Regions from separate parts of the Comamonas sp. 23 genome, predicted to be linked through region 2. Evidence: predicted binding sites of a transcription regulator. Region 2 holds the regulator's gene; each other region holds the start of a gene.
The links. Region 2 encodes FNR, which switches genes on or off when oxygen is low (the NO sensors DNR and NnrR bind a similar motif). Its sites were predicted from a motif close to TTGATNNNNATCAA; they were not measured.
Positions count from the first base shown of each region.

Region 1: ACPEE1_RS13000 (universal stress protein) is a predicted target of FNR. The motif match lies at 5,764-5,777, and genes of this name have one in related genera.
Region 3: ACPEE1_RS01630 (universal stress protein) is a predicted target of FNR. The motif match lies at 6,081-6,094, and genes of this name have one in related genera.

Region 1 covers NZ_CP187127.1:2,888,166-2,898,666, forward strand. The annotation lists gene ACPEE1_RS12965 (YoaK family protein) at 1-559, shown strand, start outside; partial or broken gene ACPEE1_RS12970 (IS3 family transposase) at 633-986, opposite strand; gene ACPEE1_RS12975 (pyocin activator PrtN family protein) at 929-1,264, shown strand; gene ACPEE1_RS12980 (MlaE family ABC transporter permease) at 1,561-2,376, opposite strand; gene ACPEE1_RS12985 (peroxiredoxin) at 2,470-3,027, opposite strand; gene ACPEE1_RS12990 (Bug family tripartite tricarboxylate transporter substrate binding protein) at 3,248-4,234, shown strand; gene ACPEE1_RS12995 (2OG-Fe dioxygenase family protein) at 4,330-5,079, opposite strand; gene ACPEE1_RS13000 (universal stress protein) at 5,218-5,655, opposite strand; gene ACPEE1_RS13005 (aldo/keto reductase) at 5,851-6,813, shown strand; gene ACPEE1_RS13010 (SIR2 family NAD-dependent protein deacylase) at 6,833-7,606, opposite strand; gene ACPEE1_RS13015 (VOC family protein) at 7,792-8,250, shown strand; gene ACPEE1_RS13020 (SRPBCC family protein) at 8,305-8,772, shown strand; gene ACPEE1_RS13025 (DUF1428 domain-containing protein) at 8,840-9,202, shown strand; gene ACPEE1_RS13030 (sensor histidine kinase) at 9,249-10,501, opposite strand, start outside.
Region 2 covers NZ_CP187127.1:1,702,881-1,713,381, forward strand. The annotation lists gene ACPEE1_RS07630 (malonyl-CoA decarboxylase) at 1-510, shown strand, start outside; gene ACPEE1_RS07635 (Bug family tripartite tricarboxylate transporter substrate binding protein) at 704-1,720, shown strand; gene ACPEE1_RS07640 (enoyl-CoA hydratase/isomerase family protein) at 1,737-2,528, shown strand; gene ACPEE1_RS07645 (malonate--CoA ligase) at 2,595-4,151, shown strand; gene ACPEE1_RS07650 (universal stress protein) at 4,262-4,705, opposite strand; gene fnr (fumarate/nitrate reduction transcriptional regulator Fnr) at 4,855-5,577, opposite strand; gene hemN (oxygen-independent coproporphyrinogen III oxidase) at 5,729-7,111, shown strand; gene ACPEE1_RS07665 (sulfite exporter TauE/SafE family protein) at 7,132-7,953, opposite strand; gene ACPEE1_RS07670 (cell division protein ZapA) at 8,402-8,821, opposite strand; gene ACPEE1_RS07675 (hypothetical protein) at 8,821-9,036, opposite strand; cobalamin riboswitch at 9,076-9,320, shown strand; gene ACPEE1_RS07680 (TonB-dependent receptor domain-containing protein) at 9,405-10,501, shown strand, end outside.
Region 3 covers NZ_CP187127.1:401,918-412,418, forward strand. The annotation lists gene ACPEE1_RS01600 (LysE family translocator) at 28-639, shown strand; gene ACPEE1_RS01605 (hypothetical protein) at 743-889, shown strand; gene ACPEE1_RS01610 (phosphoenolpyruvate carboxykinase (GTP)) at 1,304-3,172, shown strand; gene ACPEE1_RS01615 (hypothetical protein) at 3,556-3,993, opposite strand; gene ACPEE1_RS01620 (LysR family transcriptional regulator) at 4,140-5,117, shown strand; gene ACPEE1_RS01625 (metallophosphoesterase) at 5,159-6,004, shown strand; gene ACPEE1_RS01630 (universal stress protein) at 6,249-6,671, shown strand; gene ACPEE1_RS01635 (LysR family transcriptional regulator ArgP) at 6,845-7,789, opposite strand; gene ACPEE1_RS01640 (D-amino acid dehydrogenase) at 7,877-9,211, shown strand; gene ACPEE1_RS01645 (branched-chain amino acid aminotransferase) at 9,281-10,381, opposite strand.

The sequences.
Region 1 (10,501 bases), 1.2 Mb from region 2:
CTTCATGACCGGCGCAGCCGTCTGTGCTGTTTTGGTGAACTGGGGTCGAGAAAAGCATCTCTACAGCGTTTACGCGCTGCCGCTAATGCTGGAGGCATTGATGCTCTTGCCCTTCGGTCTGATGGGCGCTGTCACCCTCTCCTGGAACACGCCATTCGCTGTTCCCATCACGGTTCTGCTGCTCTCATTCATGATGGGACTTCAAAACGCTGTGGGCTCAAAGACCTCTGGTGGAAGCATTCGCACAACCCATATGACTGGGAACTTCACGGACCTGGGAATGGAATTGGGCAAGCTATTCTTTTGGAAGCGTAGTGGCACTGCTTGTAGGGTTCCAACAAACCGTGTGCAGCATAACTGGGTGCGCATGCGTGCCTCTGCTGGTCTGATTGGCATGTTCGTGCTGGGAAGCATTACGGGCGCAGTTGGCTTCAGCTACATCGGGTTTTTCTGTGTGGTGCCGCTGGCCGCGCTACTGCTCGCGGTGTCAGTGCCGCCATTTATTCATGATGCCAAGCACTCCAACGAGATGCGCGCATTTTTCCAAAAAAGGTGGTGATCACTGAATCACCACCGTCTTAAACAGCAAACCCGCCTAGTGAACTGACCCCAAGAAGTTGGACAGTTGGAAGCTAGGGACTGAAGGCCTGAATCCGGTATTGCACCGGACTCAGGCCTTTTAGTTTTAGCTTGATGCGTTGGTGATTGTAGTAATGGATGTAGTGGTGAAGACCTTCTTGAAGCTGCGCCACACTGCTGAACTTGTTGAGGTGGAAGAACTCGGACTTCAAGGTTCCGAAGAAGCTCTCCATCGCTGCGTTATCCAAGCAATTGCCCCGACGTGACATGCTTTGCACCAGGCCATGATCGGCCAGCAAGCGGCGATAGGCACGACTTTGGTACTGCCAGCCCTGGTCGGAATGCAGCAATGGTTTTTCCTCCCTGCCCAGCTTGCCTAGCGCCTTGCGCAACATGTCACCCACCATCTAATACGGCATTTCTGCTCATGGCTCAGTACAACGCCATGGCGGTGATTCCGCTTGATCAAGTAGTCAAGGACTACTTCCCGCACCTGGGAACGCAAAAGTTCCTGCGCAAGATCGCAGCGGGCGAAATCAAGCTCCCTTTGATCCGCATCGAGCCCAATTCACAGAAGGGGGCAAAGGGCATCCATCTCACTGATCTGGCCACCTACATCGATGCTCAACGAGCAGCCGGTGTAAAGGAATCGAAGCAGCTAAATGGCGAACGGGTGCAACAATAAAGCAACATCGAAAAAGAGAATCCCCATAAGTCTTTGTACTTATGGGGATTTTTTTCGTTTGCCTGTCCGCTCCATCATCGGCGCAACGGACATGCGCCAGGGGCTGTGGGTAGAGAATCAGTCATGGTGGTTGCGCGGCCAAGGCGTGGCCCTCGAATGTGGTGGCCCACACAGGCAGAGGCAGCGCCTGCGGGCAATCGGCTATTTTAAATCCTGCGCAGCCAGGGCGCCGAGCAGCACCCCAAAAGCCTGTCATGGCGGGCCGACCTGTTCGCTCCACTGCCAAGCTTGACGCCCTAGTAATAATTGCCCAGCAACGACGCCACCTCGATGAGCAGCAAGATGGCAAACATGCGCGCAAGGCCACTGAGGTCCGAATCGGGGCCCAGAACCTCATCCTGGCGCGTGCCGTAGGGCCGGTACATGGCCGATGCGGTGGGTATGAGTGCAACGGCCAGACCAAACAGCAGGGTTTTGAGGCCAAACAACCAGGTCACCATGGGCGTGAACACGCTGGCAAACATGCGCGTGTACAGGTCAAAACCGACCCAGCTCAGCCCATAGACGCTGAGGTAGACCATGACCAGCGAAACCACACAGGACAGCGCAGCCAGCGTGATCGAGGCATACATGCTGGCGACCACCAGGGGCAGCATCTCCGTGCGCACAGGGTCATAGCCGTGCTCGCGCAGGCGCTCAAAATGCCCCGCCTCGCGCAACTTGGTCAGTTGCGCACCTGCCGGAATCGAGCAGCGCATCGCGACAAACAAGGCCGCCGTCAGCGGGATGAGCTCGAGCACCAGCACGCGGATGACCATCTCGACAGCGACGCGCGAGAGGCCATAGCTCGTGGCGGTTACAAAGACGATCCGCGCCACCACCAGGCACAGCAAGGCGGCCAACGCGGTAAAGCCCAGCAGGATGGGCGCGGTGTCGACATACATGCGGCGCATCAGCCGCGCGCGGGTCTGCGGGCCGTAGCTGGTGGGCGACATCAGCATCACCAGCACGACCGCACCCAGGTAAAAAATACGCCACCAGGCCACCGCCCAGCGGCGCGCCGTGCGCCAGGTCCGGTGGGGCCATTGGGGTTGAAGCAGACTTGCCAGCATCAGGCGATCATAGGCGATCGGCGCCATCGTGGGCACCTGCCAGCAACATGGCTGGCAAGCCCAGACACTGCCACCGCGCCATGAAAAAGTGGCTCAAGACTTCTGGCGCGCCTTCCAGGCCTGCACCGCCTTCAAGGTCTGCTGCACATGCTCGAGCGGATCGCTGCCCTCATGCGCATAGATCACCTTGCCGTCAGGTGCAATCACGTAGGAGATGCGTGAAGCGGTGCCCGGCCGTGCGGCGGAGCCTGCGTCATAGGCCTGGATGGCCTTGGCATCGGGGTCGGAGGCGACGCTGAACTGGTTACGGCAGGCCTCGCTGGAGAAGCGCTGCATCGTGGCAATGTCGTCATGCGAGATACCGACGACCTGCGCGCCGGAGGCCGCAAAGCTCGGCGTGGCCTCGGCAAAGGCATGGGCCTCGATCGTGCAGCCCTGGCTGAAGGCCTTGGGGAAGAAGTACAGGACGACGGGGCCGCGCTTCAAGGCCTCGGCCATGTCAAAGCGCTGCACCTTGCCGGCCAGTGCCGACTGTGTGCTGAACATCGGTGCCTGGGCACCAACAGCCAGCGCCGCCTGGCTGGGCAGGCTGACCAGCGCCGCGCAGCCCATCACCACCGAGGCCAACGCCCCCACGAATTTTGCTTTCATAGTCGATCCTTCTGTTGTCATCTAGATACGCCCCAAGCCTGGGCCATTGGCGGCAGGCTCTGTTTTTCGCCTGCGCTCCATCGCTCCACACCACAGCCCCTAGAATATGCCACCTGGCGTGATGGCATACATCATCACCCCTTTGACTGTTTATGCAACTACCTCCTTGGCCGACTGTGCGAAAGCCATGCGAAGGTGTGACCCTCAAGGAGACAACAAGATGATGAAACACATTCTGCAATGCGCCGCCGTGGCGCTGACGGTGGGGGCCGCTTCGGGTGCCATGGCCCAGGGCTCGGCGACGGACTACCCCGGCAGCAAGCCGGTGCGCATGGTCGTGCCCTTCCCACCAGGCGGTGGCACCGATATTCTCTCGCGCATCATCGCGCAAAAGCTCAGCGAACAGAACCACTGGACGGTGGTCGCTGACAACCGGGCCGGCGCGGGCGGCACCATCGGTATCAGCGAAGTCGCCAAGGCCCAGCCAACGGGCTATGACATCGTCATGGGCCAGAAGGACAACGTGGTGCTGGGCTACTACCTGTACAAGGGCCTGCCCTGGAACCCCGCCAAGGACTTGACGCCCATTGCCCATGTGGCCTACTCGCCGGTCATCATTGCCACCTCGGAAAACAGCAAGTTCAAGACCTTGAACGATGTGATCGCCGCCGCCAAGGCCGACCCCGGCAAGATCACCTACGGCTCGCCCGGCAATGGCACCAGCATCCATATCGCTGGCGTGCTGTTTGAGAAGGCGGCCGGCGTCAAGCTGACCCACGTGCCGTACAAGGGCTCCAACCCCGCGCTGCTCGACACCTTGTCCGGCAATGTCGATCTGCTGGTGTCGTCCGTGCCCTCGGCCATTGGCCAGATCAAGGCCGGCAAGCTGCGTCCGCTGGCTGTTACCTCGGCCAAGCGCAGCAGCTCGCTGCCCGATGTGCCTACCGTTGCGGAACTGGGCATGAAGGGCTTTGATGTGAGCACCTGGTATGGCCTGTTTGGCCCCAAGAACCTGCCCGCCCCCATCGTCAGCAAGCTCAACACCGAGGTCAACAAGCTACTGGGCCAAAAGGAAGTGCAGGATTCCATCCTGGCCCAAGGCGCCGAGCCCCAGGCCATGTCCGTATCGGACTTTGACAAGTTCTTCCACAAGGACTTCCAGGACGCTAAGGCCATTGTTGAAGCCTCGGGCGCGACCATCCAGTAAGCCCCAGGGCTGGGATACGGCAAGGGCACCTCGCAGGTGCCCTTTTTTTATGACCAGGCCAATGGGCCGATGGTGATCAATGGCAATGCCAGCGCTCAGGCACCGTCGCCCTGGAAGGCCTGGCGGCGCAAGGTCACCACCAAGGTATCGCGGTGGCCGGGGGCATCGCCCAGCGGCTGGATCGGCGTGCTCTCATGGATCATCCGGGCGTCGTCGAGCAGCATCAGCGACCAGGGCTCGGTGAGCGTAAAGCGCAGGCCTTGCGGGCCCTGGGCGTCGAACACCCGCGTCTCCCCGCCTTTGATGCCCTCGCGTGCCACCAAAAACACCGCCACCAGATCCACGCCATCGCGGTGCGCACCTTCGGGGGTGGGCCGGCCAATGCCCTCGGCGGTGTCGATGCGGAACTGGTGGGCCTCGGTATACCAGGGCGCGTGCTCCGCACTGGGAAACAGTGCCTGCGCCGTGTGACCCAGCGCACGCATGATCTGGCGCCAGGCGGGCAGCGCCTGGGTGCTGGCTGCGACGGGCTCAAACCAGCGCTGCATGCCGCCATGCAAGGCGTTGTACTCCACCGGCTGCCAATGGGCACGGTGGGCTACGGACTCAACCTGGTCATCCTGCACCACATAGCAGGAATGGCGGCGCTTGCGGTAGCGCCCGCCGTCTTTGAGGTAGGCATCATGGGGCATGGCCTCCCAGTGGCTGCCGAGCGCTGCCAGGTCATCGGGCGGGCAGGCTGCCCACTGCGCCACGGCGGCGGGGCTGAGCACCGCATAGCCATAGGCGCGCAAAGTGCCGTCCACCTGGTCGGCATCACAATAAGGAGGAGGAAAGGACTGCATGTAAAACTCCGTCAAGCGGGCGAGCTTACGGCGGTCACAAAAGCATTGCGTGCTGCACAACTTTGGGCAGCGCCGCAGCGCTGCCCGGTAGCCATCCACTCAACGAAAACGGCACCAAGCCGGGTGCCGTCGCTGACATTACTGGCGAACGACCAGCACGGGGATCAGGCTGTCGCTCAGCACGCGCTGGGTCACGCTGCCCAGCACCAGCTTTTCCAGGCCCTTGCGGCCGTGCGAGCCCATCACAATGAGGTCGGCGCCGGTGGTTTTGACCGCTTCCATCACCCCGTCGTGTACGGAGTGGCCTTCGCCCATGACGGTGTCCACAGGAATACCGGCCTGCTCCATCGCAGTTTTGACCGCGTCCAACGCGGTGTGCGCATCGGCAGTGGCAGCAGACAGGTACTGCGCCTGGCCATAGGCAAAATCGGCGCCCACGCCGGTGAAGGGATAGGGATCGATCACATACACCGCAGTGACCTGGCTGCCAAAGGCCTTGGCAAGACCGGCGGCCTTGTTGACCGCGAGCATGGAGGTGGCAGACCCATCGACCGGCACCAGAATATGTTTGAACATAGCGTCACTCCTTTTTGTTGTTGCATGCATAACTTACTCTAAAACGCAGGGCCCGGCAAACCTGGCAGGCCCTGCAGCACTGCCACCTATGCGGCAGTTGCAAGCGGTTTGCGCTGCATCAACGGGTGGCGCCGCGCCAGCCCGCGCCGCATAATGTTTGCACCGCCCTGCTGGGCCCTAACCCCTCTTCAAACGATGACAACATCCCTGCGCTCCCTGGGTCGATCCGCCCTGCAAGTCTCGCCGCTGTGCCTGGGCGGCAATGTATTTGGCTGGACGGCTGACGAGGCCACCAGCTTTCACCTACTCGATGCCTGGCTGGATGCCGGCATGAACTTTGTCGATACCGCTGACGTGTACTCGCGCTGGGCGCCTGGCCACAGCGGCGGTGAATCGGAGCGCGTGCTCGGCAAATGGCTGCGCAGCTCGGGCAAGCGCGCGCAGGTGGTGTTGGCCACCAAGGTCGGCAAGGATATGGGCGAAGGCAAGGTCGGCCTGCGCCCGGAGTACATCCGCCAGGCGGTCGACGCCTCTCTGCAGCGCCTGCAGACCGATTACATCGACCTCTACCAATCGCATGACGACGACGCGCAGGTACCGCTGGCCGATGTGATGGGCACCTTTGGCGAGCTGATCGCCGAGGGCAAGGTGCGTGCCGTGGGCGCCAGCAACTACAGCGCAGCGCGCCTGGCAGAGGCGCTGCAGACCAGCGAGCAGCATGGCCTGGCGCGTTATGAGAGCCTACAGCCGCTTTTCAACCTCTATGACCGTGCCGTGTTCGAGCAAGAGTTGCAGCCGCTGTGCGTTGCGCAGGGCGTGGGCGTCATCAACTTCTACAGCCTGGCTGCCGGCTTTTTGACCGGCAAATACCGCAAGGCCGAGGACGCGAGCAAAAGCCCGCGCGGCGCCAAGACCACCCAGCTGTATCTGAACGACCGGGGCTTGCGCATTCTGGCCGCGCTCGAACAGGTGAGCAGCCGCACGGGCGCCCCGATGGGCGAGGTGGCCGTGGCCTGGGTCATGCGCCAGCCGGCCATTGCCTCGCCGATTGCCAGCGCCAGCAACCTCGAGCAGCTGCAGTCGCTGATCCGCGCCAGCCAATTGCAGCTCGATGCCGATGCGATGGCCACGCTCAACGCCGCCAGCGCCGAAGCTTGAGCGAAGGCTGGCGACAAGCCTAGGCCAGCAGAATCGGCAAAATTTGCGCCGAAGGCAGGCGCCAGCAGCGGTCGGCCACCCCGTCAAGCGCGGTGGGCTCGGGGTTGATGACCACCACATGCGCGCCGCCCCGGGCGGCGATATGGGCCAGGCCAGCCGCCGGGTAGACATGGCCGGAGGTGCCAATCACCAGCATCAGGTCACAGGCCTTGGCGGCGTCTTGCGCCTGCTGCAGCTCGGCATGGGGCAAGGCCTCGCCAAACCAGACCACAGCCGGGCGCAGGTAATTGCCGCAACCAGGGCATTGCGGCGGCGCATCGCCTTCGGTAAAGCGGGCATCGCAGCAGGGCTTGGGCGGCAGCAGCCAGCGGTTGTCCATCAGATTGCCATGCAGGCACAGCACTGGCGTACTGCCGGCACGCTGGTGCAGGCCATCGACGTTCTGCGTGACCAGGGTCATCCGGCCGGGGTGGCGCGCCTGCCATTGGGCCAGCGCCACATGGCCGGCATTGGGCATCACCTGCCGCACCAGATCGCGGCGGTACTGGTACCAGTCCCAGACCCGCTGCGGATGGGCCAGAAAGCCCGCTTCGCTGGCCATCTCCTCAGGGCTGAACTGCGCCCAGTAGCCCGTCTGTGCATCACGAAACGTCGGCACGCCCGACTCCGCACTGGCCCCCGCCCCCGTCAACACCAGCAGATGCCGCGCATTGTGCAAGCGCTGTCGCAGGCTGGCAATTTCTGTATCGGCAAGCGGCAGCGCTGCGCAGGAATCCAAGGGATCAAATGACATAGAAGGTGCGGTGAAAAGCAGCTGCCTAGCATACGGCAAGGCTTGCGTTCCAGCGCCACAGTCCAGCATCACTGCGCAGGGCGCCGATTGAGCGACTTACATTCAGAAACTGTCATCACGATTTGGAGATGGACACGATGGACGGGCCGAGCCCAGAATGGCTGACCCACGACGAGGAGACAAGAATGCAATTCATCCCCTATCTGAACTTTGATGGCGATTGCGCCGAAGCCATGGCCTTTTACGCCCAGCTGTTTGGCGGCCAGATCATGCACCAGATGCGCTTTAGCGACATGCCGCCTGGCGAAGGCATGCCACCGCTCCCGCCTGAGGCGCAGTCGCGCCTGATGCATGCCCACCTGCAAGTAGGCAGCCAGGCGATCATGGCCTCGGACACGATGCCTGCGATGCCTGGCGCCAGCGCCGAGACCTGTGGTGGCGGCTATCTCAAACCCCAAGGCATGTGGGTGTCCATCGGTGTCGATTCCGCAGCAGATGGCGAGCGCATCTTCAACGGTCTGGCTGACGGTGGCCAGGTGGCCATGCCCTTTTCAGCCACCTTCTGGTCGCCCGGTTTTGGCATGGTGACCGACCGTTTTGGCACCCCGTGGATGGTGAACGTCCAGACGCAGCCCGCTGCATAAGGCCCTCGTCTCCTCACCGCACAACCGCACACCACCTGCACCGAGCCACACCCTATGTCTCTACAACCCCATCCCCAGGATCTGGTGCTCAGCCGCCTGATCCATGCCCCCGCCGCCACGCTCTACCGCTGCTGGACCGAGCCCGCCCTGCTCACCGAGTGGTTTGTACCCAAGCCCTGGACCATTGCCAGCGCCCAAGTGGATGTGCGTGTGGGCGGCGGCAGCCAGATTGTCATGCGCGACCCGCAAGGCAACGAGTACCCCAATGCCGGCGTGTACCTGGAGGTAGTACCCAACCTCAGGCTGGTCTTTACCGATGCCTACACCGCTGGCTGGGTGCCCAGCGCCAAACCGTTCATGACGGCCATCATCGAGTTTGAGCCCGAAGCGGGCCTGACCCGCTACACCGCCACCGTGCGCCATTGGAGCGAAGAGACCCGCAAGCAGCACGAGGCGATGGGATTCCACACCGGTTGGGGCGTGGCCACCGACCAGCTCGTGGCGCTGGCTGCCAGCTTGTAGTTGCGTCCTCGCGCTGCGATGTAGCGCCCACCCATAACAGCGCCGCTCGAGCGCCCAGGAGACTACCATGCCTTATGTCGATGGATTTGTACTGCCCGTGCCCCGCGCCAAGCTCGACGCCTACCGAGCCATGGCCGAGGCGGCCGGCAAGGTCTGGATGGAGCACGGCGCACTGCAGTACTGGGAATGTATGGGCGACGATGTGCCCGATGGTGAAGTCACCTCGTTTCCGATGGCGGTCAAGCTACAGGCGGACGAGGTCGCTTGCTTTTCCTGGATCGTCTACACCTCGCGCGCCGAGCGCGACCGCATCAATGCCGCGGTGATGGCCGACCCGCGCCTGGCGGACATGCAACCGGCCAACATGCCGTTTGATGCCAAGCGCATGATCTTTGGCGGATTCATGCCGGTCGTGCAGCTGGGGACTTGATAAGGCCACCAAGGCCACCAAGCCCACCTAGAGCCGCTGCGCCGTATCAGGCCACTACGCCGGCCATCTCCACGCGCACCAGCAGCCCCTTCAAGGCCTCGCTCTTGCGCCATTGCAACCGGCCTTCGTAGCCTTGCACGATTTGCTGGGTAATCGACAGGCCCAGGCCCGTGCCATCAACCGTCTCATCAAAGCGCTGGCCCCGCGCGCCGGCTGCCTGCATTTGTGCGGCCGTCATGCCAGGGCCGTCGTCCTCCACCTGCAGCACCAGGCCTTGGGTGGCGCTGCCATACACCGTCAGGCGCACCTGGGAGGCTGCCCATTTGCCCGCGTTGTCCAGCAGATTGCCCAGCAGCTCTTCCAGATCGGCGCGCTCGCCCCGCCACCACAGCGCGACACCCTCCTCCACCAGTTGCCAGTCCAGGTCGCTGGCCTGGTGCAGTTGGCGCAGCATCGCCAGCATCTGCCGCGCGCAGGCCAGCACATCCACAGGCAAGCCGGCGCTTGGCCCATGCACCAGGGTGGCATCGCTGAAGGTACGGGCCTGGTAGCGGTCAATCAGCCGCGCCATCGCCGTGGTCTGCTGCAGCACCAGGTCCGCCGGCAGGGCTGCACCGCTGCCGGCATGGGCCATCAGCAGCGACAAGGGTTTTTTCAGCGCATGGTTGAGGTCGGCTGCATGCGAGCGTGATCGCTCCACCACCTGGGTATTGCGCGCGAGCAAGGCGGCCAGCTCCTGCTGCAAGGGCTGCAGATCGGCACCCAGCGGCAGCTGCGCAATCTGCTCGGTGGCGGGCGCAGCGCCTGGCAGCGGCTTGTCCAGGCCGGCAATCACACCGACCAGACGCTTGAGCGGCGCCAGGCCCACGCGCAGCTGCAGCCAGACCAGCGCGCCAATCAGCAGGATCAGCATGGCGCTAGTGATTCCCAAAATCTGGTCAATGCGGCGCAGGCTGGCCATCAGCGGCTGAGCCGGGCCAAAGACCTGCAAGTGCATCGGCGCGGCGCCCGCTGCCAGCTGCACCGAAAAATGCTGTACCAAAAGCGGCTCCTGCTGCGGGCCCCGGGCCTGCTGCAAGCGTTCGCTGCCCCACAGCCGGGCTGGGCTCACCACCAGGTCGGGCTGGTCCCACAGCGAGCGGGAGCGCGCCAGCACCACCGGCTCTGCGGCTGTTCGCAGGGGCGCGCGCGCCTGGCCCTGCAACTGCCAGTACCAGCCCGAGAAAATGGCGCTGAACTCGTCGCTGCCGCCCGCCGCCTCTTGCACCCGGCCATCGGGCAGCAGCGCCAGGCGCGCGT
Region 2 (10,501 bases):
ACCGTTGTCGAGCAGTTATTGCAGGAGTTTCCCAAGCTGCGCCAGTTCGCGACCTTGTCGCCGATACCCGGTTTTCGCAGCTGGCTGGGCAAGAACGCTGGCGAGGTCTGGGAGGGCGCCGACAAGCGCCTGCGCGCTGAGCTGGGCAAGGCGCTGGACAAGGCCGAGCCGACGGTGGACGACTGGATGGCCGCGCTGGAGCAACCGGGCCAGTGGCAGGCGGGCGATGCGGCCGCCAAGCTGCTGCTGCATGCCGCTGCCCGCTACCTGGGCAAGAGCCTGGTCAAGGACAAACCGGTGGACCCGGTCGCGCGCTTTCACCTGGGCAATGGCTCGCGCGTCGAGCGCCTGAACTGGGCGGGCGATACCTCGGCCAAGGGCATCAAGCAGTCCTATGGTTTGATGGTGAACTACCTGTACGACTTGAAGCGCCTGGACAAGCACCGCAATGCGCTCGCCCAGGGAAAGATTCCGGTGTCATCGGGCATTGAGGCGCTGGCCAAGGTCTGAACCTGTTTTTGAGGATGGCAGGCCAGCATCGCGCCCCCGGGCGCTGCGCTGGCCTGGAGAGAGCTGCAGGCCCCCATAGGGCCGCAGCCTGGGTGGTAGGCATTCTTTGCTGACCACCTAGGGCCTGAGCGTTGCTGTCGGCGCGCGCAGGCGGGTGTGCGTGGATCTTTAAAAATAACCGTTAGGAGACAAGATGACCAAGAGTAATACACCTTCCCCGTCCAGAAGACGAACTGTCCTGGGCCTGGCCGCTGGCATGGCGGGCAGCGCGCTGCCCGCCTGGAGCTGGGCCAGTGCGGCCGCTGCGCGCGACTGGCCGAGCAAGCCGGTGACCTGGGTGGTGCCCTTTCCTGCAGGGGGTGGCACCGATGCCTTTGCGCGGCCGCTGTCCTCGCAGTTCTCGAAAATCTCGGGCAAGACCCTGGTGATCGACAACAAGGGCGGCGCAGGCGGCACCCTGGGGGCCAGCTTTGCCGCGCGCCAGCCCTCCGATGGCTACCATTTCTTTATGGGCGGCACCCACCATGTGATTGCGCCCTCGGTCTATCCCCGGCTTGATTACGACATTCAGAAGGACCTGGTGCCGCTGGCCTTGCTGGCGACGGTGCCGCAGGTGCTGGTGGTCAACCCCAAGCGGGTGACGGCGGCCAATATGCAGCAGCTGCTGGCCCAGCTCAAGGCCAACCCGGGCAAGATGAGCTTTGCCTCGGCTGGCGCCGGCACCAGCCACCACCTGGCCGGCGAGCTGTTCAAGATCCAGAGCCAGACCGACATCCTGCATGTACCCTACAAGGGCGCGGGCCCGGCGCTGCAGGACCTGATTGCCGGCAATGTGGACATGCTGTTCGATGGCCTGGGCTCGTCGGCCGCGCATATCGCCGCCGGGCGCATCAAGTGCCTGATGGTCTCGGGCAGCCAGCGCAACCCCTCGCTGCCCGATGTGCCCTGCGCTGCCGAAGTCGGCTTGCCCGACTACAACGTGACCACCTGGTACGGCCTCTGGGCCATCAAGGGCACCTCGCCCGAGCTGCAGGCGCGCATGTTCGAAGAGGCCAAGCGCATGGGCGCCTCCGAAGAAATCAAGGCCATCTGGGCCAAGAATGGTGCGGAATATGGCAGCATGACGCAGCCGCAGTTTGCCGCCTTTGTGGCCGACGAGGTCAAGCGCTGGGCCGAGGTGGTCAAGGCCTCGGGCGCGAAGATTGAATGACAAGAGGAGCGAGATGATGGCGGGGCAGGTTCGTGTGCAATCGTGGGTGGCGGGCGAGGAGGCATCCCGCGCGCAGGCCGTGCGCGTGGTGCTGAACCATGCGGGCAAGCGCAATGCCATGTCGCGCGCCATGTGGCGCCAGCTGCGCAGCGTGTTTGAGGACCTGCAGCGCCAGCCCGGGCTGCGCTGCATCGTGCTGCAAGGCGAGGGCGAGGCCTTTTGTGCCGGTGGCGATATCTCGGAGTACGCCGACTTTCGCTTTGCCCCAGAGAGCCTGGCCGCCTTCCACGAAGGCGAGGTCTGGCCGGCGCTCAACGCCATGCTGCAATGCGATGTGCCGCTGGTCGCTGCCATTGAAGGCGCCTGCATGGGCGCGGGCGTGGAGCTGGCCAGCTGCTGCGACATGCGCCTGGCGGCCGACACCGCCCAGTTTGGCGCGCCGATTGCCAAACTGGGCTTTCCGATGGCACCCAAGGAGGCGGCGTTGGTGCTGAGCCAGGTGGGGCCTGCCAAGACGCGGCAGATGCTGCTGGAGGCAGCGCTCTTTGGCGCCGACCAGATGCTGGCCTCGGGCTTTTTGAGCCAGGTTCACCCCGCTCAAGACCTGCAGGCCCAGCTGGAACGCAGCGTGGCCCGCATCTGCGGCCTGGCGCCCCAGGCTGCCCGCATGACCAAGCAGCTGCTGCGTGCACTGGCCGAAGGCGATGCCCAGGCCCCGGTGCTGCAGCAGCCCTATGCCTATGCCGATTCGGCAGAACACCGCGAAGGCATTGCCGCCTTTGTCGACAAAAGAGCAGCCCAGTTTTGACCGTGCCTGCGCTGGCCACCGGCCGGGCCGCAGGCGCCAAGGAAACCACCAACCAAGTAGACAAACATGACCAACGACAACCTGTTCTGCGCCCTGCGCGCGGCCTTTCCTGAGGACCTCGATGCCATCGCCGTGGAGACCACGTCGGCCAGCGGTGAGCCGCTGAACTACAGCTGGCGCGATCTGGACCGCATGAGCGCGCGCATCGCCAACCTGCTCGATTCGCTGAATATTCCTTCCGGCAGCCGCGTGGCGGTGCAGGTGGAAAAGTCGGTCGAAGCGATGGCGCTATACCTGGCCACCTTGCGTGCCGGCCATGTGTTTCTACCGCTCAACACCGCCTACCAAAGCGCCGAGATCGAGTACTTTGTCACCAATGCCGAGCCGGCCGTTGTGGTCTGCTCACCGGCCAACTTTGGCTGGGTCTCCAAGATCGCCTTCCAGTGCGGCACGCAAAGCGTGTTCACCCTGGGCGATGACCGCAGCGGAACCTTGCTGGAGCGTGCGGTGCACTGCGCCGATGCACACACGCCTGCGCAGAAATCTGCCGACGACATGGCCGCCATCCTCTACACCAGTGGCACCACTGGGCGCAGCAAGGGTGCGATGCTCAGCCACGGCAACCTGCTGAGCAATGCCGTCATGCTCAAGGACTACTGGGGCTGGAAAAAGGGCGATGTGCTGATCCATGCGCTGCCGATCTTCCATGTGCATGGCCTGTTTGTCGCGATCCATGCGGCCTTGCTCAATGGCAGCAAGATGATCTGGTTTGCCAAGTTCGAGCCCAAGGCGGTGATTGCCGCGATGGCGCGGGCGACGGTCTTCATGGGCGTGCCGACCTTGTATGTGCGCCTGCTGGCCGAGCCGGGCCTGACCAAGGCAGCGGCCCAGCACATGCGTCTGTTCATCTCCGGCTCGGCGCCGTTGCTGATCGAGACCTTCCGCGACTGGCAGACCCGCACCGGCCACACCATCCTGGAGCGCTATGGCATGAGCGAGACCATCATGCTGGTCTCCAACCCCTACCAGGCCGATGCCCGCCATGGCGGCCAGGACGAGCGCCGGGGCGGCACGGTGGGCTTTGCGCTGCCGGGTGTGGGCGTGCGGGTGCAGGGCGATGACGGCCAGGCGCTGGGCGCCGACGAGATCGGCCATATCCAGGTGCAAGGCCCCAATGTGTTCAGCGGCTACTGGCGCATGCCCGAGAAGACCGCGCAGGAGTTCACTGCCGACGGCTGGTTCAAGACCGGCGACGTAGGCAAGATCGATGCGCGCGGCTATGTGACCATCGTCGGCCGCAGCAAGGACCTGATCATCTCCGGCGGCTACAACGTCTACCCGGCCGAGATCGAGGGCTTCATCAACGAACTGCCGGGCGTCGCGGAAAGCGCGCTGGTCGGCGTGCCGCACCCCGATTTTGGCGAAGTGGGTGTGGCGGTGGTCATTGCCAAGGCGGGCCAACCGCTCGATGCCGACGGCATCATTGCGACCTTGAAAAAGCAGCTGGCCAATTTCAAGATTCCCAAGCGCTGCTTTGTCGTGGGCGAGCTGCCACGCAACACCATGGGCAAGGTGCAAAAGAACCTGCTGCGCGACCAGTACCAGGACCTGTTCAAGGGCTGATGCGCCTATGGAGGCGGCATGCGCCGCCATGACAAAACCCTCGCGCTGTGGCCGCTCAGAAGCTGCCGCAGGCGAGGGTTTGCTATGGGGATGATGCGGTTATACGGCGATCAGCGCAGTACCAGCACCGGTATCGTGGCATGGGTCAGTACATGCTGTGTTTCGCTGCCCAGCAGCAGGCGCTTCAAGCCCCGGTAGCCGTGCGATGCCATGACGATCAGGTCGCAGTTTTCCTTCTTCGCCGTCTCCAGCAGCGCCTCGGCAATCATGTCGGACTTGATCACCAGGGTCTTGATGGGCACGCCGGTCGCGGCGCCTTCGGCCACCACCTTATCGACAATGCCTTGCGCTGCGCGTTCCCAGCCATCCTCGATGCGCGCAATGTCATCGGGGTTTTGCATGGTGCTGCCTTCGAAGTAGCTGCGCGGGTAGTTGGGCGAGATGTTGACGGCAGTCACCGTGGCATGGCTCAGCTTGGCAAGCGCCAGTGCGTGGCGCACGGCCTTCTCGGACAGCTCAGAGCCATCGGTGGCAAGCAGGATATGTTGGTACATGGCAGGCTCCTTTCAGGTCAGACATGGGGCAGGGCTGTGGGTGGCAGCCTTGCCGTGGATGCAACTCAGAGCATCGCCGCTTGCGGCTTGAGCGGATGTCGGATCAGACCGCGTTTGTATCCGCTGGCGGAGCGACTTGGAACAGGGTCTTAAGCCGAGCAGGCCTGGGTGTTGATCAGGCCCTGGAGCTTGTCGGTGTCCAGAATGCGCACATGGCGCTGCTTGACCTCGATGATGTTCTCCTCGGCAAACTTGGAGAAGGTGCGGCTGACGGTCTCGAGCTTGAGGCCCAGGTAGCTGCCGATTTCCTCGCGCGTCATGCGCAGGATCAGCTCATGCTGCGAAAAGCCCCGGGCATGCAAGCGCTGCACCAGGTTCAGCAAGAAGGCGGCCAGGCGCTCTTCGGCGCGCATGCTGCCCAGCAGCAGCATGACGCCATGCTCGCGCACGATCTCTCGGCTCATGACCTTGTGCACATGGTGCTGCAAGGCGGTCACCTCGCGCGACAGGTCTTCGAGCGAGGAGTAGGGCATCACGCAGACCTCGGCATCTTCGAGCGCAATCGCGTCGCAGGAATGGCGGTCGTTGACGATGCCGTCCAGGCCGATGATCTCACCCGCCATCTGGAAGCCGGTGACCTGGTCGCGCCCGTCTTCGGTGGCGATGCTGGTCTTGAAGAAACCGGTGCGTATCGCATACAAGGAGGTGAAGGTCTCACCGTTGCGGAACAGCGCGCTGCCGCGCTTGATCTTGCGCCGGGTGGCGACGATCTCGTCGATGCGCTCCATCTGTTCGGCCGACAGTCCCACGGGCATGCACAGCTCGCGCAAATTGCAGCTGGAGCACGCTACTTTGATGGAGTTGGATGTCATGTATCAATACCCGTGAACAACTATTCAGATAGGAACGACGTTCCTTGGATGGGCCTATTGTGCGTGCTGGCGCCCAGAGGCTTCTTGATGTACATCAAGGACGCGTGGCAGGCCTTGGGGCACATTGGGGCGTCCGCTAGGAAGAAGAACCATGATTTCCCTGACCCCCGAACTGCTGTGCCGTTTTGATGTTCCCGGCCCCCGTTACACCTCGTATCCTACCGCAGACCGATTTGTTGAAGCCTTTGCTGCGAATGAGTACAAGCTGGCGCTGGCGCAACGCGGCACCGGTCTGGCGGGCCGGCTGTCGCCGCTGTCCTTGTATGTGCATGTGCCGTTCTGCGCCTCGCTGTGCTACTACTGCGCCTGCAACAAGATCATCACCAAGCACGCCGAGCGGGCCGACGAATACCTGGATTACCTCGAGCGCGAGCTGGACCTGCAACTGGCCCATGTCAGCGCCCGCCCGACCATCAGCCAACTGCACCTGGGTGGGGGCTCGCCCACCTTCCTGACCGATGCCGGCCTCAGCCGCCTGATGGATATGGTCAAAGAGCGTTTTCATCTGCAGCCCGGTGGCGAGTACGCGATCGAGGTCGACCCGCGCACTGTGAGCGGCGAGCGCCTGCAGCACCTGTACCGGCTCGGCTTCAACCGGCTGAGCTTTGGCGTGCAGGACTTTGACCCGCTGGTGCAAAAGGCGGTGCACCGCGAGCAGCCCGCTGACCAGGTGTTTGCCTTGGTCGAGCAGGCGCGCGCTATCGGCTTTGAATCCATCAATATCGATTTGATCTATGGTCTGCCCCAACAAAGCCCGGCCAGCTTTGTGCGCACCATGGAGCAGGTCAACGCGCTGCGGCCCGACCGCATTGCGCTGTATGCCTATGCGCACCTGCCCGAGCGCTTCAAGCCCCAGCGCCGCATCCAGGCCCAGGACCTGCCCAGCCCCGCCGACAAGCTGGCGATGCTGGCCCAGGCCCTGGCGGCGCTGGAAGCCGCCGGTTATGTGTATGTGGGCATGGACCATTTCGCCTTGCCCGACGATGCCTTGGCGGTGGCCAAGCGCCAGGGCCGCCTGCACCGCAACTTTCAGGGCTACAGCACCCAGCCCGATTGCGATCTTATGGCGCTGGGCGTGTCAGCCATCGGACGCATTGGCGCCACCTACAGCCAAAATGCCAAGACCCTGGAGGAGTACTACGACCTGATCGACCAGGGCCAGATTCCCGTGGTGCGTGGGCTGGCACTGACGCGCGACGACCTGCTGCGCCGCACGGTGATCATGGGCCTGATGTGCCAGGGGTGCCTGGCCATTGAATCGCTGGAGCAGGCCTGGCTGATTGATTTTGCGCAGTACTTTGCCGCCGAGCTGGCCCAGCTGCGTGAGCTGCAGGAGCAGGGCCTGGTGCAGCTGAGCGACGAATCGATCAATGTGACCGAGCTGGGCTGGTACTTTGTGCGTGGCGTCGCCATGGTGTTTGACAAGAACCTGCAGGCCGACCGCAACCGGGCGCGCTTCTCGCGGATTATCTGAGGGCAGGGCGTGGGCAGGCCTCAGCCCTGCCAGGCCGCCAGGCTCTTGTAGAGCATGTAGAGCGCCAGGCACAGCAAGATGCCGCCAAAGATCTTCTTGAGCTGGCCCACCGGCAGCCGGTGCGCGGCGCGGGCGCCCAGCGGCGCGGTCAGCACGCTGCAGGTGGCAATGGCGGCCAGGCCGGGCAGCCAGATATAACCCAGCGAATGCGGTGGCAGCCCCTGCAGGTGCAGGCCGGCCACCATGAAGCCGATGACATTGGTGACCGCAATCGGAAAGCCCAGCGCCGAGCTCGTGGCTACCGCGTTGTGCATCGGCACGCTGCACCAGGTCATGAAAGGCACGCTGATGAAGGCGCCGCCCGCGCCCACCAGGCCCGAGAGGCAGCCGATCACGCCACCCGCAGCCAGCTGGCCGGCCGTGCCCGGCATGGCGCGCATGGCCTGGCTGTTGGGCTTGCGGAACATGCGCAGTGCCGAGTAGCCAATGAACAGGCCAAAAAACAAACCCAGGTAGCTGCCCTTGAGCACCGCAAAAATACCCAGGCTGGCCAGCAGGCCGCCCAGCACAATGCCCGGGGCCAGGCGTTTGACAAGGTCCCAGCGCACCGCGCCATGCTGGTGGTGGGCGCGCACGCTGGACATCGAGGTGAAGACGATGGTCGCCATCGAGGTGGCAATCGCCATCTTGATCGCCAGCTCCGGCGCCACGCCCTGGGTGCCCAGGATGTAAGTGATGAAGGGCACCAGCACCATGCCGCCGCCAATGCCCAGCAGGCCCGCCAGAAAACCGCCGATCAGGCCCAGAAACGACAGCGGCAGCAAAACAAGAGGATCAGTCATGGCGCGCAGTAAAAAGGCCACCTGAAACAGGTGGCCTGAAACCCCGCTGTCGCGGAGAGGAGAAGACAGGTTGGGCGGAGCCTGCCCGAAAAATCAGGTGTTCGCAGCGGATCCACTGGACCGTCATCCTGAACCGGGGGTTCAGGTGGGCGAGGGCAACCTATCGTTGGGTTCATCTGACGCGAGACGATCACGCTCAATAGGTAATGTACCAAGCCCGTGCTCGTAGAGCATTGGTTCAAGGAACTATAAAGTCCAGCAGGGCTGCGAACGCTTTCATTGTAATCGCTCGCGCCTGCCGCACCCACCAAAACTGCAATTCAATGTGCCTGGATTGGTCAAAAAAGATAGCTGGTTAGCCAGATTGAGCAATGGGTGGCGTGATATTTTGCAGCCAGGCATTGCATGGCGCGGCAATCTGGTGTTGGCGCCTGCTCGCGGCAGTGCCTCAAGCGCTGGTGCCCAGGGTGTCGGCCGGTTGCGCGGGGGCCGGCGCCAGCGCCGCGTCCAGCCGTTGCATCACCGACTGCACACGGGGCGCATCCCAGTCCAGGCTCGCCTGGTCCCCAGGGGCGGTCTGGGCCTGAACCTCAACCATCGCGGCAGACTGCGCAGCAGCTTGCGCCTGCAGGGCGTCTGCGGTCTGGCTGAGCTGGCTGTTTTGCGCTTGCAAATCAAGCAGGTCAAAAGCGACATTGAGGGCCGCCAGCACAGCGATGCGCTCGCGGCCACGGATCTTGCCCGCGTCGCGGATGCCGCTCATGGCCTCATCGACATGCTTGACGGCAGCCAGCAGACGTGCTTCCTGGCCTTCGGGGCAGCCCAGCATATAGCTTTGCTGCATGATGTGTACTTCCAGCTGTTTCATCATTCGTCCTGGTCAAAGGTCTTGGGCAGGCGTTCGATCAGTGCATCCACGCGGGCGCGGGCCGCTGTCAGGCGCGATTGGAGGGAGTCGCGCTCCTGGGTCAGGGTGGTGACTTGCTCTTGCAATTGGGCGTGGGCGCGTTGCAAAGCCTCATGACGGCTCAGCAGTGCCTCCACCCGCTCAAGCATCAGATCCATAGAAGGCGTAGTGGCCATAGAGAGACAGTCTTCTTAAGTGCGCAATGGGTTTAACGCTAAAATTGTACCCGTTGGTGCTCGCCCCAGTGGTTCACATGGGGGCAGTTCAACGGGAAGCAGGAGCGCCGCTTGTGCCCTACAAGCCTTACGCAACCTGCGCTGCCCCCGCAACGGTAAGCGATGGTTGGCTTTTGCGCCATCCACAGCCACCACTATGCCACTGAATACCTTGAACAAGTGTTTGGGAAGGCGTGTGCTGTGTCATCGCCAGCCCGGATACCGGCCAACAATAGTGGAGGCGCGTGGCTGAGGCCTTGCCGCGGCTTCCGTGTTCCCCATTGCCGGCGGGGAGGCTGGCGCGGGGTGGTTCATCACCAACTCAGTGCATGTTTTCCTCTGCTTTTTCGACACGCCCCTGCGCGCGTCCCGCGCTTGCGCCCCGCTCGCGCACCCTCCATACCCCCCGTTTTTTGGCCTTGGCCATCGCAGCGGCGCTGCCCCTGTTTGCGCTGCCAGCACAGGCGCAGCAGGCCCCAGCCGCCCTGGAAACAGAGGGTAAAAACCTGCAAGAGATGGTGGTGACCGCCAACCGCATCGAGCAGCCGCTGTCCGATCTGGTGGCCGACATGTCCATCATCGATGCGCAGACCATCGAGCGCCAGGGCCCGGGCAGCGTGGCCGATGTGCTCGCGCGCGTGCCGGGCATCCAGATTTCGCGCAACGGCGGGCCGGGCACGACGACCAGCGTGTTCATGCGTGGCGCCGATTCGCGCTTTACCGCTGTCTATGTCGACGGCGTGCGCATGGACTCGCAATCGACTGGCGGCGCCTCCTGGCAATCGATTCCGCTGGCGCTGATCGATCGCATCGAAGTGCTGCGCGGCCCGGCCGCTGCCGTCTACGGCTCGGACGCGATGGGCGGCGTAGTGCAGATCTTCACCAAGAAAGGTGAGGGCGCGCCCCAGCCCTATGTCGGCCTGGGCGTTGGCAACCGGGGCACGTTCACGGCCGAGGCCGGTATCTCCGGCGGCGCCGACGGCTGGGATTACGCGCTGGGTCTGAACCGCTCGCAGACCGATGGCTTCAATGCCCGCACCGTGGCCACCGCCAACCCGGACAAGGACGACTACCGCAGCAATGCGGTCAGCGGCCGCCTGGGCTACCAGCTCAACGGCCAGCACCGGCTCGAAGCCACCTTGCTGGCCAGCGATGTGAACTCGGGCTACGACAGCAGCCTGACCGAGGACGACCGCAGCCTCAACAAGATGTATGCGCTGGGCCTGAACTGGCAGGCGCAGTGGACCGAGCACTACAGCACCAAGCTGCAGTTCAGCCAGTCGCGCGACTATTACGAGACCCGGCCCTCGCCCTACCAGACGGACACGCGCCTGCATAACTACCTGTTCCAAAATACCTGGCGCCTGGGCGTCCACACCTTGACGGCCGCACTGGAGCGGCGTGACGACGCGCTGACGAATGGCGG
Region 3 (10,501 bases), 1.3 Mb from region 2:
CTTTTCTCCTTTTTCCCGCACCTTGCCATGTCCGTTCTGCCCGAAACCTCCGCCTTTGTGGTGCCCCTGGCCCTTTTCGCCTTTGTCAGCTCCGTCACGCCGGGCCCCAACAATGTGATGCTGACGGCTTCGGGCGCGAGCTTTGGTTACCGCCGCACGGTGCCGCACATGCTGGGTATCAGCCTGGGGGTGGTGGCCATGCTGCTGCTGGTGGGTCTGGGCCTGGGCGTGGCCTTTGAGCGAGAGCCGCGCCTCTACACCTGGCTCAAGTACCTGGGCGCCGCCTACCTGCTGTGGCTGGCCTGGAAGATCGCCCGCTCGGGCCAGGCGGGGGCCGGGCAGGCCGGGGCACAGCCCTTTGGCTTTTGGCAGGCCGCGGCCTTTCAGTGGGTGAACCCCAAGGCCTGGATCATGGCCATCGGCATTGTGGCGACCTACACCCCGCGCGATGGCTATGCCGCCAACCTGCTGCTTGCCGCGCTGGTGCTGGGCCTGGTGAACTACCCCAGCGTCAGCGTCTGGACCTTGTTTGGCAGCGCGGTGGGCCGCGCGCTGCGCACGCCCCGGGCGCTGCAGCGCTTCAACTGGTGCATGGCGGCGCTGCTGGTGCTGTCGCTCTACCCCGTGTTGGAGGGCTGATCGTTGGCGAAAGGGTCATGCAGCTGGCTCAGGGTTCGCCCGGCATGCAGGCCCGGCGCCCGCTCGCTACAATGGTTCTCAGCCTTTGCATTGGAGAGAGCCCATGTCCAGCCCGCACACCGACGCCGACACCGAACACCCGCCGATGGATACCGTGGAAGCCATTGTTCCGCTGATGCCGGTGGTGCTGCCCGTGGTGGGCGCGCTGATGATGTTCCTGCTGGCCTTTATCGCCGTCTACATGGCCTGAGCGCTGCGCGCAAACCGCGCTCCAGCTCTTGTTGCTGAACCCGCCGCTGGCGGGTTTTTTGTTGCCTGCCGCTCCCTCGCGATGGCTGGCGATAGCTGACGCGGCCCCGCGCTGCTGTGGCCGCTTGGCGACGCCGGGCCCAGCGCCACCTGCGCGACAGGAGGCTTGCCAAAGAAACCGGTATCAATACAGTTATGCATTTCATCATGCGTCAAATGCATAGATGTTGAGACTGAAAATTACCGTTTTGGGGGCCGACTGCTAAAATCGCCAGTCCAGCGTAGGCATTTTTGCGCACAGGCATGGCGCCTTGTCCGACGTTGTGGAGACGGTTTTTCAAAAATGGGTTGCTGTCGGCCAGGGGCTTGTCGCAGCGGTTTTTGATGAACCGTTTACAACTTTGAAAGCCTTCCCATGAACGCAAACATCCAGGCCGGTCTCGCCATTCAGGCCCCCGACTACGTCAAGAACCCCAAGCTCATCGCCTGGGTGGCCGATATGGCCGCGCTGTGCAAGCCCGATGCCGTCTACTGGTGCGATGGCAGCCAGGAAGAATACGACCGCCTCTGCCAGCAACTGGTCGATGCCGGCACCTTCAAGAAGCTCAACCCCGCCAAGCGCCCCGGCAGCTTTCTGGCCTGGTCCGATCCCTCGGACGTGGCCCGCGTGGAAGACCGCACCTACATCTGCTCGGCCAAGAAGGAAGACGCCGGCCCGACCAACAACTGGATGGAACCTGCCCAGATGCGCTCGACTCTACAGCCGCTGTTTGACGGTTGTATGAAGGGCCGCACCATGTATGTGGTGCCGTTCTCGATGGGCCCGCTGGGCTCGCCCATTGCCCACGTGGGCATCGAGCTGTCCGACAGCGCCTATGTCGCCGTCAACATGAAGATCATGACCCGCATGGGCCGCGCCGTGTATGACGTGATCGGCAGCGATGGTGCATTTGTGCCCTGCGTGCACACCATCGGCGCGCCGCTGCAGGCCGGCGAAAAGGACACCACGAGCTGGCCTTGCAACAAGACCAAGTACATCGTGCACTACCCCGAGACGCGCGAAATCTGGTCCTACGGTTCGGGCTACGGCGGCAATGCGCTGCTGGGAAAGAAGTGCTTTGCGCTGCGCATCGCCTCCACCATGGGCCGCGACCAGGGCTGGCTGGCCGAGCACATGCTGATTCTGGGCGTGCAAAATCCCCAGGGCAAAAAGTACCACGTGGCCGCCGCTTTCCCCAGCGCCTGCGGCAAGACCAATTTCTCGATGCTGGTGCCGCCCACCGGCTTTGAAGGCTGGAAGGTCACCACCATCGGCGACGACATCGCCTGGATTAAGCCCCAGGCCGATGGCTCGCTGCGCGCCATCAACCCCGAAGCCGGCTACTTTGGCGTGGCCCCCGGCACCAACTACCACACCAACCCCAACTGCATGGCCAGTTTGGACAAGAACGTGATCTTCACCAACGTCGCGCTGACCGATGACGGCGATGTGTGGTGGGAAGGCATGGAAAAGGACAGCGGCCAGCTGCCCGACCACCTGATTGACTGGCAAGGCAAGGACTGGACGCCCCAGATCGCCAAGGAAACCGGCGCCAAGGCCGCCCACCCCAATGCCCGCTTCACCGTCGCTGCCACCAACAACCCGGCGCTCGACGAAGCCTGGGACGACCCCAAGGGCGTGAAGATCGATGCCTTCATCTTTGGCGGCCGCCGCTCGACCACCGTGCCGCTGGTGACCGAGGCGCGCAACTGGAAGGAAGGCGTCTACATGGCTGCGACCATGGGCTCGGAAACCACCGCTGCCGCCTTTGGCGCGCAAGGCGTGGTGCGCCGCGATCCATTCGCGATGCTGCCTTTCATGGGCTACAACATGAGCGACTACTTCGCCCACTGGCTGAACCTGGGCGACAAGCTCGAAGCCGCTGGCGCGCAGCTGCCCAAGATCTACACCACCAACTGGTTCCGCAAGGATGCCGCTGGCAAGTTCGTCTGGCCTGGCTACGGTGAGAACATGCGCGTGCTCAAGTGGATGCTCGACCGCCTCGAAGGCCAGGTGCAGGGCACGCAGACCGCCTTTGGCGTGGCACCGCAGTACGCCGAGATCAACTGGACCGGCCTGGACTTCAATGCCGAGCAGTTCAAGACCGTCACCAACATCGACACCGCCGTCTGGACCGAAGAGCTGGCATCGCACCAGACCCATTTCGACCACCTGGCCCAGCGCCTGCCCCAGGCCTTGCTGGACATCAAGGCCGATCTGGAAAAGCGCCTGGCCGCTGCCTGATCGGTAGCTCACGAGGTCGCTGGTAGCACTGCTGCCAGTGGCTGGGATAGCGAAAGACAACAAAACCCCGCATGTTTCAGGCATGCGGGGTTTTGTTTTGTGGGAGTGGCGGGCCTTACACCCGCTGGGGCTCAGCGTCAGCGCATCGGTAGGACTGTGGTTTGTTGCATACAGTCGGCACCGCTGAGGGCAGGAAAGCGCTTGCCAACCTTCTTCCAGGCACCTGCCGCTTGTGCTGGCGGAGGTGTTTAGCGATGCCAAGCTGCTGATCCGCTATGGATGGGGGCGACCACCGACAACAAAAAAGCCACGGCATGCCGTGGCTCTTGAAAAGGCAGATCGTGGCTGCCGGCGCTGGGGCTCTGGAGGACCCCCGGCGTTGATCAGTAGTTCTTGTGGTAGAACGAAACCGCTGCGTCGCTCATGGCGCGGTTCAGGTCAGCCATCACGCGGCTGTCTTGCAGGGCCACTTGCCAGGTCTTGTCGTCTTCCAGGGCGCGGCGGTGGCCCTCGTCCCAGCTGCGGCGAGCGGCGCGCAGGCTGCTGCTCAGGTTGCGGGCAGGGGCAGCGAGCAGGGCGATGGCGACAAAGGCGACGGCCCACAGCAGGGCCCAGCCAGCGATCCAGTGGCTGCCGCCAGCGACGGAGTCCACCAGGCGGGTGGCAACCACCAGCACGGCAGCGACCAGCGCGGCCAGCATCAACGATGCGCCAACGCCCTTGGTGCCGAAGGTGGTCTTGAGATGTTCAGCAGCACGTTCCACACGCAGAACGCCCGTGTGCTCGGTAGCCATGTCAGTGTGTACAAAACTGTTGGTCATGATGGATGTCTTTGGGATTAATGCTTCTTTGAAGCGATGAACGAAGTATAGGGTTTACCCTAGACGTTCTCAAATTTATCTTTTGAATCTGTATCATTCATGTCAGTGATGTATTGCGGTTCGCCCAGCGCTGCAAAGGATTGAAAATGCTGCCCCACCAATTTCGGCACCTGGACCTGAACCTCTTGCGTGTATTCGACGAGGTGATGAATGAGCGCAGCCTGACCCGGGCGGCCGACAAGCTGGCCATCACCCAGCCGGCAGTCAGCAATGCGATGCGGCGCCTGCGCGAGGCGCTGCATGACGAGCTTTTGGTGCGCAGCGGCCAGGGTGTGGAGCCCACACCGCTGGCCAATGCGCTGTGGCCGGTGGTGCGCGAATCGCTGGCGCGCCTGCAGGCCAGCTTTGCGCCTGAGCGCTTTGACCCCGCCCATGCGACCCAGGCCTTTGTCGTGGCGATGGCCGATGCCACCGCCGCCACCTTGCTGCCCAGCCTGATGCACATTCTGGAGACCGAGGCACCAGGCGTCTCTGTGCATGTGCAACCACTCACTACCCGTGATCCGCGCGAGGAGCTGGACGCCGAGACGGCGGACCTGGCCGTGGGCTATTTCCCCTTTGTGCTCGCCGAGATGACGGCGCGCGCCCAGTCGGGGGACCTGGTGGATTTCGAGAGCCGGCGCCTCTATGACGGCGAATACCTCTGCGTGATGCGCAAGGACCATCCTTTGAGTGAGGGCTTGCTGACTTTGGAGCGCTACTGCGATGCACGCCATATGCTGGTGAGCTTTTCCGGCCAGCCCTTTGGCTTTCTGGACGAGGCGCTGGCATCGATCGGCCGCAAGCGCCGGGTGGTGCTGACGGTGAACCAGTACTTCACCGCCGCGCGCGTGGTGGCGCGCACCGACCTGCTGACCGTTTTGCCGCGTCACTTTGTGCCTGCCACCGGCATCGCCGATCTGCTGGCCTTCCAGCCGCTGCCGCTGCGCGTCGAGGCCGTGCATGTGGATGCGCTGTGGCGCAGCCGCAGCGGGCATATTCCGCCCTCGGCGCTGGAATGGATGCTGCATGCACTGGAGCGCTCGGCCCGGGCGGCTTTTCCTGACCTGGAATTACCGATGTAGCGGGCTGCAAGGCGCTAAAGCCCATGGTAGGCTAGGCGACCATGCACCTGCAAATTCTGTCCGACCTGCATCTGGAGACCCACCCCCATTTCCGTGCCCAGCCTGCGCCCGGCGCCCAGTTGCTGGTGCTGGCCGGCGACATTGGCTCCTACCAGAATGGCTCGATGCTGGACGATAAGGATTTTGGCCTCACCCAGTTCAGCCCGCAGCAGGCTGGCGGCCATTGGCCCGAGCCGGTAATCCTGGTGCCTGGCAACCACGAGTTTGACAATCAGGATTTCGATGCCGCCCGGCTGCGCCTGCGTGCCAGCTGCGAAAAGTTGGGCATCACGATGCTGGACTGCGACACCCTGATCATCGACGGCGTGCGCTTTATCGGCACCACACTCTGGTCCGACTACGACGCCATTGCCCTGCACAACGGCGTGACCGAGCTGGGCGCGCTGATGAAGCAGCGCGAGAAGGCCTTCAAGGCCGCGAACTTTTACTTGACCAAGGCCCAGATGCAGCGCAACGGCCAGCCCTTTTTGGCCGCCGAGATGCGCGACGAAGCGCTGCGCTGCCAGGAATGGCTGCGCGCCGCACTGGCCGAGCCCTTTGATGGCAAAACCGTCGTCATCACCCACTTTGCGCCCAGCCTGCGCAGCGCCGATCCGCGCTATGGGCTGACGCCCGGAACCGCCGGTTTTTGCAATGTGCTCGATGACCTGCTGCCCTATGCCGACCTCTGGATCCACGGCCACCTGCATGCGCCCAGCGATTACCTGGCCAAAGGCCAGCACAGCGATGGCCGCCCCTGGCAATGCCGGGTCGTGGCCAACCCGCTGGGCTATGCGCGCAAGGGTGAGCAGGAGAGCTTCAATCCGCATTGCCTGGTGGCGGTGTAGCCAGGGTCGCTCCACTTCTGGCATTCCCTCCGCCAAGCCAAAGCCCAAGGGTTTTTACCTAAATTTGTCGCCGCGCCTGATGCATATCAATGCCCGTTTGACGGTAAATCTATAAGCTGATACACATGATTTAGCCTGTAAAGCGCGTTCTCGCTGATGGAGCGCGGGTTTGCCAGGCCACAGTCCAGCGTTGGTGGCGCCACCGGTGTTGGGTTCCTCACCCCTTTTTTGAAGGAGTCAAGGCATGCGTATTTTGTTGGCCGTTGATGGCAGCCCCTACACCCAGAAGATGCTCGATTACCTGGCAGCGCACGCAGAGTGGCTGACGCCCAACCACCATTACACGGTGCTCACGGTGCAGCCCCTGCTGCCGCCCCGGGCCGCCAAGGCCTTGGGCAAGGCGCTGGTGGACGACTACCACAGCGAAGAGGCGCAGAAGGTGCTGGTGCCGGTGCAGGAGTTTCTGGCCGCCCACCAGGTGAAGGCCGTGGCCGAGACTGCCGTAGGCCCGATCTCCCAGACCATTGCCGAGACGGCCGATAAGGGCGGCTATGACCTGCTGATCATGGGCACCCGCGGCCATGGTGCGCTGGCCAAGCTGGTGCTGGGCTCGGTGGCGACCCAAGTGCTGGCCGAGAGCAAGCTGCCGGTATTGCTGATTCGGTAAATGGATCAGATCATGCGTCTGTCATTTGCTATTCACCATATAGCAATACTTGGCGCGGATACTGCGCATGCAATGGATGTCACTGATGAGGGAGGGATGGAACCACCGGTGCGATGAATGCCTGTGGACATCCGGAAACTGCTTGCATCCCCCTGGGGGTGCAGGCAGTTTTTTTATGCCTTGACCATGGCGCGAGCGGCCGCCGTGGGCGGCGCCAGGCTGCTCTTGGCGCTGTGCACCATCGCGTCGCTCAGGGCACCCAGCAAGGCCGACTGCAGGTTCCAGCAGTGCCAGTACAGGTCGACGCGCAGCACCTGGGTCTCGGCCACATTGACCAGGCGGCCATCGGCGAGGTAGGGGCGGGCCAGCAGCTCGGGCACCACGCCCACGCCCCAGCCAGCGGCCACGGCGCGCACCTGAGCTTCGGAGTTGGGCACATAGAGCTGGTGCAGGCCGACGGTCTTGAGGCCCATCGCGCGGGCGACAAACACGCGCTGCATGTCGTCCTTGCGGTTGTAGCTCAAAAACGGCAGGTGCTTGAAGTTGCTGCGGTTGATTCCTTGCGGCACATGCTGCTGGGCAAAGGCGGGCGATGCCACGGCGATGTAGTGCATTGCGCCCAGCGCGGTCACGCGGCAGCCGCGCAGCGCCTGCGGCATGGTGGTGACGCAGCCGAGCACCTCGCCGGTGCGCAGCAGCTCCAAGGTGTGGTCCTGGTCGTCGGTGATGATCTCCAGCGGCAGCTGCTGCAGCGCGATGTCCTGCAGTGCATCGAGCGCCCAGGTGGCAATGCTGTCGGCATTGATGGCAATCGAGATGGCCTCGTCATGCGCATTGCGGCGCATGGTGTGGGGCAGCAGGCTGTGCAGCTCCTGCTCCAGGTCGGTGCGCAGCAGCCGCAGCTGCTGGGTGTGCTTGAGCAGCAGCTGGCCGGCAGCGGTGGGCCGCAGCGGGCGGCTGCGCACCACCAGCACCGAGCCGATCTGTGCCTCTAGCGCACGCAGCCGCTGCGAGACGGCCGATTGCGTCACATTCAGGCGCAGCGCGGCCTTCTCGAAACCGCCTTCTTCAATCACGGCGGCCAGGCATTCCAGCGCGACAGGGTCCAGGTTGCTCATGGGGCTCCAGTATTAGTAGAACTGATGAATCCTGAAGAAGTTTAATTGCACTTTATGTTACAGCCAAGATGCCAGACACTGAGAGGCATGAAAGTCATCATCCTCGGCGCCGGCATCATCGGCACCAGCACTGCCTGGCATCTGCTGCAACTCGGCCACGACGTCACCGTCGTGGATCGCCAACCGGACGCGGCGCTGGAGACCAGCTATGCCAATGCCGCGCAGATCTCGGTGAGCTACTGCGAGCCCTGGGCCAACAAGCATGCCCCGCTCAAGGCGCTCAAGTGGATGTTCGACAAGGAGGCGCCGCTGCTGCTGCGCCCGCATGCCGATCCGCAGCAATGGCGCTGGCTCACGCAGTTTCTGGCCGAGTGCAATGACCGCTCCTTTGCCCGCAATGTGCAGCAGATCGTTGCGCTCGGTGCCTACAGCCACAACGCCTTGAAGGCCGTGGTGGCCCAGACCGGCATCCAGTTCAACCGGCTCGAGCGCGGCATTGCCCACTTCTTCACCAGCGACGAAGCGGTGCAGGATGCGCAGATGGCCGTCGACCTGATGCGCCAGTACGGTGTGAACCGCCGCATGGTCAGCACCGAAGAGTTTTTGAAGATCGAGCCCGCCTTCAAGCCCTATGCCGCGCATATCAAGGGCGGCACCTTTACCGAGAGCGACGAGAGCGGCGATGCGCGCGTGTTCACGCAAAAGCTCGCCCAGCTCTGCGCCCAGGGCGGTGTGCAGTTTCTCTACAACCACCGTGTCGAGCGGCTGAATGTGGCCGGTGGCGCGATCGACTCGGTCACCGTGCGCGCCACCGCAGCAGGCGCAGACAGCAGCCCGCGCACCTTGCAGGGTGATGCCGTCATCGTCGCCTGCGGCAGCTATACCGCGCCGCTGTTGCGCACCGTGGGCCTGAATGTGGCCATCTACCCGGGCAAGGGTTACAGCGCCACCTTGCCGATCTTGAAGCCTGAGGCCGCGCCCTTTGTCAGCTGCATTGACGATGGCAACAAGCTGGCGATGAGCCGCCTGGGCAACCAGCTGCGCGTGGCCGGCACGATCGAGCTCAACGGTTTTGACAGCTCGCTGGACAGCCCCCTGGCCAAGGCCCGCTGCCACATGCTGGCGCGCCGCATCGAGGAGCTGATGCCCGGCGTCTGCGACACCCGCCTGCCTGAGCAGGGCGGCAACCCGCAGTTCTGGACCGGCCTGCGCCCCGCTACGCCCACCAATATTCCGTTCATCGGCCGCACCAAGATCGGCAAGCTCTGGATCAATGCCGGCCACGGCACCTTGGGCTGGACCCATGGCGCCGGCAGCGGCAAGGCGATGGCCGAGCTGGTGAGCGGGCGCATGCCGGAGATGCGCTTTGGCTTCTATGGCTTCGAGAGCGACAGCAAGCGCCAGACTGCCGTCGCTGTGTAAAGGTCTCACAGCACCGTGAAAAAAGGGCCGCACACTGTGCGGCCCTTTGGCGTTTATATCGCGGACGGATCAGGCGTCCAGACGCACCAGCCAGCCGTGGCGGTCCGGGGCGCGGCCGTACTGGATATCGGTCAGTTCCTTGCGCAGGGCCATCGTGACTTCGCCAGCGGGGGCCGACAGGTCGCCCACCGAGAAGCCTTCGCCCTTGAGCTGGCCGATGGGGGTGATGACGGCAGCGGTACCGCAGGCAAACACTTCGGTGATCTCACCGGAGGCCACGCCCTGCTTCCACTCGTCAACGGCGATCTTGCGCTCTTCGACCACCATGCCACGGTCGCGTGCCAGTTGCAGCAGCGAGTCGCGGGTGATGCCTTCCAGAATGCTGCCCGACAGCGCAGGCGTGACCAGCTTGTTTTGCTTGCCGTAGACCAGGAACACGTTCATGCCGCCCAGCTCTTCGAGGTACTTGCCTTCGGCAGGATCGAGGAACAGCACCTGCGAGCAGCCGTTGTCCTGGGCTTGCTGCTGGGGCAGCAGCGAAGCGGCATAGTTGCCGCCGCACTTGGCAGCGCCGGTGCCGCCCTTGGCCGCGCGGGCATAGTCGGTCGACAGCCAGATCGCCACGGGCGCCACGCCCTTGGCAAAGTAGGGGCCGGCGGGGCAGGCGATCACGTAGTAGGTGGCCTTGTGGGCGCTGCGCACGCCCAGGAACACTTCGTCACCGATCATGAAGGGGCGCAGGTACAGGCTCGCTTCGTTGCCGCTGGGCACCCAGTCCTTGTCCACGGCGATGATCTGCTTGAGCGATTCGACAAAAACATCGACCGGCAGCTCCGGCAGCGCCAGGCGGCGGGCGGAGCGTTGCAGGCGCTCGGCATTGGCCTGGGGGCGGAAGGTCCAGACCGAGCCATCGGCATGGCGGTAGGCCTTGATGCCTTCAAAGATTTCCTGGCCGTAGTGCAGCACGGCAGCGGCGGGGTCCAGCGCAATCGGGCCGTACGGGGTCACGGCCGCATCGCGCCAGCCGCCCTCTTTGTCCCAGTGCACCGAGACCATGTGGTCGGTGAAGTGCAGACCAAAACCCGGGTTGTCCAGAATCTTGGCGCGCTCTTGGGCGCTGCGTGGCTGGCTCGATGGGGTGACGGCAAAGGTCAGGGAAGAGGGGGACACGGGACTAATCCTTCAGTTGGCAACAGGGACAGCAGCGTCCTGTGGGGTGCCGCTGCCGATCATGGTGGCCGTCCGCCAGCCTGGAGAGGCTCCAGGAAAGTGACGGGCTGCACGCCAAAC